2 regions of the Pseudomonas viridinivis genome follow, and region 1 is predicted to be linked to the other one. Evidence: predicted binding sites of a transcription regulator. Region 1 holds the regulator's gene; the other holds the start of a gene.

Region 1 (3,414 bases):
CAGCAGAATGTCATTGAGGTGGGCAGCAACCTCGTGGGTTTCCCGCTCGCTACGCGTCAAAAAGCCGTCGACGCGTTTAGCCAGCTCACGAAACTCTTCAGCGCCGATTTCCCGACGCATGAAACGTCCCCAATCCTGGCTCAACGCTTTGGCGTCGGTACTCAAGCCATTCATCAGGGGCGTGCTTTGCTCGACCAGATCCATGGTGCGGTTGGCCGCATTTTCGGTAAGCCTGACAACATACGACAAACGCTCGGTAGCATCCGTGATCTGGGACACTTCCTTGGCCTGAGGCATGTTCGGGTCAATCTGGAAATTGACGATTGCGCTGTGCAGCTCGCGGGTGAGTTTGCCGACTTCCTGATACAAGCCGCGATCACGAGTCTGGTTCAGCTCATGGATCAATTGCACGGCTTCGCCGAAACGGCCTTTTTCAAGGCACATCACCAGCTCATGCGCGTGTTTTTTCAGGGTTGACTCAAAGTCGCCCTGTGATGACTCTTTATGCTCCATAGCACCCTCGCGGCAAACATCAGCTATTGACGCGCTCGAAGATCTTTTCGATCTTTTCTTTCAGCACTTGGGCCGTAAATGGCTTCACGACATAACCGTTGACGCCCGCCTGGGCGGCTTCGATGATCTGGTCGCGCTTGGCTTCGGCCGTGACCATCAGCACCGGAAGGTGCTTGAGTCGTTCATCGGCGCGCACCTGACGCAACAGGTCGATGCCGGACATGCCAGGCATGTTCCAGTCAGTCACCAGAAAGTCGAAAGCACCGCTCTGCAACATTGGCAGCGCGGTGAGCCCGTCATCGGCTTCGGCCGTGTTGGTGAATCCTAAATCACGCAACAGGTTTTTGATGATCCGCCGCATCGTTGAGAAGTCATCAACGATGAGGATTTTCATGTTTTTGTCCAATTCGACCTCCAAGCAGTCTTTAACGCGTTCAGCACCTGAACGCGCTGTTCAATCAATACCGGCACAGCTCACATCGGCTGTACTAAAACGACGACGGGCTTGGTAAATCAACAGTCAAGAAACCGGGCAGCAGTTCGGCGTGCCGCCAGAAAGGTAAAACTCCTTCCAACAGCTTGCAGTAATGCCAATGACCGGTTCCCGCCTTGTCCATCTCCCCACACAACGCTTTGCACAGCCGGCTTACACGTACAGCGCAACCCTACGGATGCGCCACACCTGTCAACGCGCTCGCCACTCTCCCAAACGCCCTCGCAAACGAGCTGCGCACTGGCTGTGTAACTGGCTGACTCGCGACTCGCTGACCCCAAGGACCTCACCGATTTCCTTGAGATTCAGCTCCTCGTCATAGTACAGCGCCAACACCAGTCGCTCGCGCTCTGGCAAATTGGCAATCGCATCTGCTAACGCGGCCTGGAAACGTTCGTCTTCCAGATCCCGCGATGGCTCAAGCGAACCGCTTGCGCCGTCCTCGTGCAGCCCTTCATGTTCGCCGTCCTGCAAAAGGTCGTCGAAACTGAACAGCCGGCTGCCCAGGGTATCGTTCAAAATCCCGTAATAATCATCGAGACTCAATTGGAGTTCGGCCGCAACCTCGTGATCTTTAGCGTCACGACCTGTTTTAGCTTCAATTGAGCGAATTGCGTCACTGACCATGCGCGTATTGCGGTGAACCGAACGCGGTGCCCAGTCACCTTTACGCACTTCATCGAGCATCGCGCCGCGAATCCGGATACCCGCGTAGGTCTCGAAACTCGCGCCTTTGGTGCAGTCGTACTTGGTGGACACTTCAAGCAGTCCGATCATGCCGGCCTGGATCAGGTCCTCGACCTGCACACTGGCCGGCAAGCGCGCCAGCAAGTGATAGGCGATACGCTTGACCAGCGGCGCATAGCGCTCGATGAGCTCGTACTGCGAGTTCTTGGAGGTCTTGCTGTACATCTGGTAGCCGCTGGCTGTCATTGGACAGGCCCCGCAAATGTCTGGTGAACAAGTCGCTCCACGAAAAACTCAAGATGACCGCGCGGATTGGCCGGCAGCGGCCAGGTGTCGACTTTCTGCGCAATAGCCTTGAAGGCCAGGGAGCATTTGGAGCGCGGGAACGCTTCATAAACGGCACGCTGCTTCTGCACCGCCTTGCGCACGCACTCGTCGTAAGGCACCGCACCGACGTATTGCAGGGCAACATCGAGGAAGCGGTCGGTCACTTTGGTTAGCTTGGCAAACAGGTTGCGGCCTTCCTGCGGGCTCTGGGCCATGTTGGCCAGGACCCGGAAGCGATTCATGCCGTAGTCGCGATTGAGCAGCTTGATCAGCGCGTAGGCGTCAGTGATCGAGGTCGGCTCGTCGCACACCACCAGCAAGACTTCCTGGGCAGCGCGCACGAAGCTCACCACCGACTCGCCGATGCCGGCGGCCGTATCGATGACCAGTACGTCGAGGTTATCGCCAATATCGCTGAAGGCCTGAATCAGACCGGCATGCTGCGCCGGCGTCAGGTGCACCATGCTCTGCGTGCCGGAAGCGGCTGGCACGATGCGAATCCCGCCAGGGCCCTGAAGGAGTACGTCGCGCAATTCGCAACGCCCTTCAATCACATCGGCAAGGGTGCGCTTGGGCGTAAGCCCCAGCAACACGTCGACATTGGCCAGGCCAAGGTCGGCGTCCAGCAGCATGACGCGCCGGCCAAGCTCGGCCAAGGCCAGCGATAGGTTCACTGACACGTTAGTCTTACCGACGCCACCTTTGCCGCCGGTCACCGCGATCACCTGTACGGGATGCATGCTGCCCATGTTATTTCATTACCTTGTCTTGCGTAGACCGAAGCCACATTGGGGGCTGCACGTTCGCTGAGGAACAATGCGTGGCAGACCATCGATGCAGGTAAATTCCATTAGTTCGTTTCACCTAACCCACCCGCTTGCTGGGGTTGTGGTACAGGTCGGCAAACATATCCGCCATCGCTTCTTCGCTAGGCTCTTCCTGCATCTGCACATTGACCGCACGGGTAACCAATTGGTGCCGGCGCGGAAGGTGTAAATCATCAGGTATTCGCGGCCCGTCAGTCAGGTAGGCAACAGGTAGCTCATGACTGATCGCCAGGCTGAGTACTTCGCCCAGGCTGGCAGTTTCGTCCAGCTTGGTCAGGATGCACCCGGACAAGCCACAACGTTTGTAACTGTGGTAGGCAGCGGTCAGCACTTGCTTCTGACTGGTCGTTGCCAACACCAGATAATTACGCGCCTTGATGCCACGCCCGGCGAGGCTTTCGAGCTGCATGCGCAGGGCCGGATCGCTGGCTTGCAGGCCTGCGGTGTCAATCAACACCACGCGCTTGCGCAACAGCGGCTCCAGTGCCTGAGCCAGCGACTGGCCCGGATCGACATGCGTCACCGGCACGTTGAGGATGCGGCCCAGAGTCTTGAGCTGCTCCTGAG
Region 2 (3,414 bases), 290 kb from region 1:
AAGAGTCATTTGGCTGAGCACTTGTACGACGGGGAAAACGAGCGTGATTCCAATGTGATCGAAGTGCACGTCAATCACTTGCGTCGCAAGCTTGGCAAGGCCGTCATAGAAACCCGCCGGGGCCAGGGTTATCGATTCGGTGGAGCGCCTGTTTGAAGTCTATTCAGGGGCGTCTCAGCCTGGGCCTGATCAGCGTAATGGTGGTCGTATGCGTGATTCTGGCGCAAACCAGCCTGTGGCTTTTTGAAGTCGGTTTGCAGCGTTATCTTGAAGCCGGCCTGCGCAATGAGAGCGAAAACCTGCTGGTTGCGCTGGTGCGTGGCCCGACCGGTTTGCAACTTGATGAACATCGCTTGTCCCCGGCGTATCAGCGACCCTACTCGGGGCATTACTTTCGCGTGGACTTTGACCAAGGGCACTGGCGGTCCAGATCGCTGTGGGATCTTGAATTGCCTGACGTTGAAGGCGCCGGACTGCACGCCAATCTTGAGCTGGGCATGACCGGCCAATCCCTACTGATGCTCAACACGGAATATCGCAAGTTCGGGCAATCTATTTCGATCACCGTGGCACAGGATTACACCCCAGTCAGAGCGAGCTTTCAGCGTGTACAGCAATTTGGTCTTGGGCTCGGGCTTGCAGCACTGCTGGTCATTCTTGTTCTACAACGAGTTACCGTACGTCGTGCATTGAGGCCGTTGGAGAATGTTCGCAAGCAGATATTCCAGCTGCAACAGGGCAAACGATCGCAGCTTGATAGCGAGGTGCCGCTTGAGCTTGAACCGCTTGTTGCGCAGATCAATCATTTGCTCGCCCACACCGAAGACAGTCTCAAGCGTTCCCGTAACGCCTTGGGCAACCTTGGGCATGCGCTGAAAACCCCATTGGCTGTTCTGGTCAGCCTGGCATCGAATTCCCAGCTTGATGCCCATCCCGCGTTGCGCAATACCTTGCGCGAACAGCTGGAGCACATTGAGCAGCGATTGGTCCGCGAGCTCAACCGGGCACGTTTGTCCGGGGATGCGCTACCCGGTGCGCGTTTCGACTGCGATGCAGAACTCGCTGGGCTGCTGGCGACGTTGCGCATGATTCACGGTGATCATCTGGAGCTGTCGACCATGGTGGCCAGCGGCCTATGCCTGCCCTGGGATCGCGAAGACATTCTTGAGCTGCTCGGCAACCTGATGGACAACGCCTGCAAGTGGGCTGACAGTGAGGTGCTGCTGACGATTACCGAGCAAGAGCAGGGTTTTTGTTTGTTGGTTGAAGACGATGGTCCGGGCATTCCTGAATCCAGACGCGAGGAAGTGTTCAGCCGCGGCGCTCGGCTGGATGAGCAAATCACCGGGCACGGCTTGGGCCTGGGCATTGTGCGAGACATCATCCATGCGTGGGGTGGCGAACTCAGGCTGTTGGAAAGTCCGCTTGGCGGGTTACAGGTGCGTATCGATCTTCCGTTGGGGCCAGCCTTGCTCTGAGGCTATCCGATACTTGTGCGGTCGATAACAGTTTGGTCCTACAAACAATTCGGAAGGTTCTCAACTTTTCGGACAACTGGCCGTTAAACAGGTTAACTGCAGCCTACCCAATAAAAACAAACCGATTTCTGGAGCTCTATGCGTATTAGCCTGAAAGCCAAAGTACTTTCGCTGGCGGTGCTGCCGGTGCTGATATTTGCGCTGGTGATCAGCGTAGCGACCGTCGTCATGCTCCGCGAGCAGGCAAAGCGCGAGGTCAGTGAGACGCGCGAGCGTTTGCTCGCTGAAGCCAAGTCGACCCTGCAAAGTTATGTCGCGGTCGCCATGACCACCATCAAGCCGATCTACGATGCTGCTGCGCCAGGTGACGACGCAGCGCGCGCTCAGGTCATCAAGCTGCTCTCCAATATCACCTACGGCAAAGACGGCTACTTCTTCGGTTACGATTCCCAATCGGTGCGCCTGTTCAAGGCCAGTAGTCCTGATGGCATCGGCAAAAGTTTCAAGGATGCCCGCGATCCCAACGGGGTTTATGTCAATAACGAACTGGTTGCCGTTGCCAAAGCCGGTACGCATTACCTCCTTTATTCCTCACCGCTGCCGGGCAAGACCGAGTTGCTGCCAAAACTGGGTTACACCGAGTATTTGCCTAAATGGGACATGGCGGTCGGGTCATCGGTAAACCTGGATGGGATCGACGCTCAGGTTGCAGTGGTCGAGAAAAGTGTCGAAGCTCGTTTGCAGGAGATGCTGCTGAGCATCATCGGCATCGCGATGCTGGTTCTGATCGTCATTACCGCAGTCGGGACCATCCTGGCGGGCACATTGTTGCGCCCACTGCGCCTGATGAAAGCCAATCTTGACGACATTGCTGCGGGGGAGGGCGATTTGACTCGCCGCCTGACGATTACCAGCCAGGATGAACTCGGTGACCTTGCCGGATCCTTCAACCGTTTCGTCGACAAGATCCATGGCCTGGTGCAGCAGATCGCGGGCATGACAACGCAATTGACCGGGCTTGTCGGTCAGGTTTCCAGTCAGGCGCAACGCTCCGAACAGGCGATGGAGCGCCAGCGCCACGAAACGGATCAGGTCGCCACCGCGATCAACCAAATGTCTGCGGCAGCCCAGGAAGTGGCGAAGAGTGCGCAGGGTGCATCGGTCGCCGCGCAGCAGACCGACGAACAAGGTCAGTCCGCCAAGCGTGTGGTGGACGGCAGCATCAAACAGATTCATGCGTTGGTGGAAGATATCCGTAATAGCGGTACGTCTCTGGACAGCCTGCAGCAGGACGTTTCTTCCATAGTCAGCGTGCTCGGAGTGATTCGCTCGATTGCCGAGCAGACCAATCTGCTTGCCCTCAACGCCGCTATTGAAGCCGCGCGGGCCGGGGAAGCGGGACGTGGTTTCGCGGTGGTAGCTGACGAAGTGCGTGCCTTGGCCAGTCGCACTCAGCAAAGCACCCAGGAAATTCAGGGGATGATTGATCGACTGCAAAAGGGCACTCAGACGGCAGTGGATGCCATGCGCCGCTCCAGCGAGGCTGGCGATGGCACTTCCGTGCAGGCCAATCAGGCAGGAGCGTCTCTGGATGCGATCGGCCATTTGATTGGCACCATCAACTCGATGAATGCGCAAATTGCCAGTGCCGCGGAAGAGCAGACTGCTGTGGCTGAAGAGATCAATCGCAGCGTGCATCAGATCGCTTCGGCGGTGGACGTCGTGGCTGATGAGACCCGCCAAAGTGCCGAAACTTCTCGCAATCTGGATGACCTTGGCCGTCGTCTGGGCGCGCTGGTAAACCAGTTCCGCGTCTGATCCCTCAACGACGCGTCCTGTCCTGATTCGCTGCTCTACGGGCTTGTTTCCACCATCTTCAGGCAATCAGTTCGCTGATTGCCTGAAGATGGCACTTGCCCGTGGATTGGCGGACTAA

Evidence for each region. The regulator FliA, encoded in region 1, starts transcription of late flagellar genes. The targets are predictions, from matches to a motif close to CTAAAGTTTNNNNNNNNNNNGCCGNTAA.
Region 2: a site for FliA is predicted at 1,538-1,565, ahead of AABC73_RS09990 (methyl-accepting chemotaxis protein). Genes of this name have one in related genera too.

Annotation. Positions count from the first base shown of each region.
Region 1 covers NZ_CP151076.1:1,887,278-1,890,691, reverse strand. The annotation lists gene AABC73_RS08670 (protein phosphatase CheZ) at 1-513, opposite strand, end outside; gene AABC73_RS08665 (chemotaxis response regulator CheY) at 533-907, opposite strand; gene fliA (RNA polymerase sigma factor FliA) at 1,199-1,939, opposite strand; gene fleN (flagellar synthesis regulator FleN) at 1,936-2,769, opposite strand; gene flhF (flagellar biosynthesis protein FlhF) at 2,885-3,414, opposite strand, start outside.
Region 2 covers NZ_CP151076.1:2,173,194-2,176,607, forward strand. The annotation lists gene AABC73_RS09980 (response regulator transcription factor) at 1-156, shown strand, start outside; gene AABC73_RS09985 (ATP-binding protein) at 153-1,478, shown strand; gene AABC73_RS09990 (methyl-accepting chemotaxis protein) at 1,617-3,296, shown strand.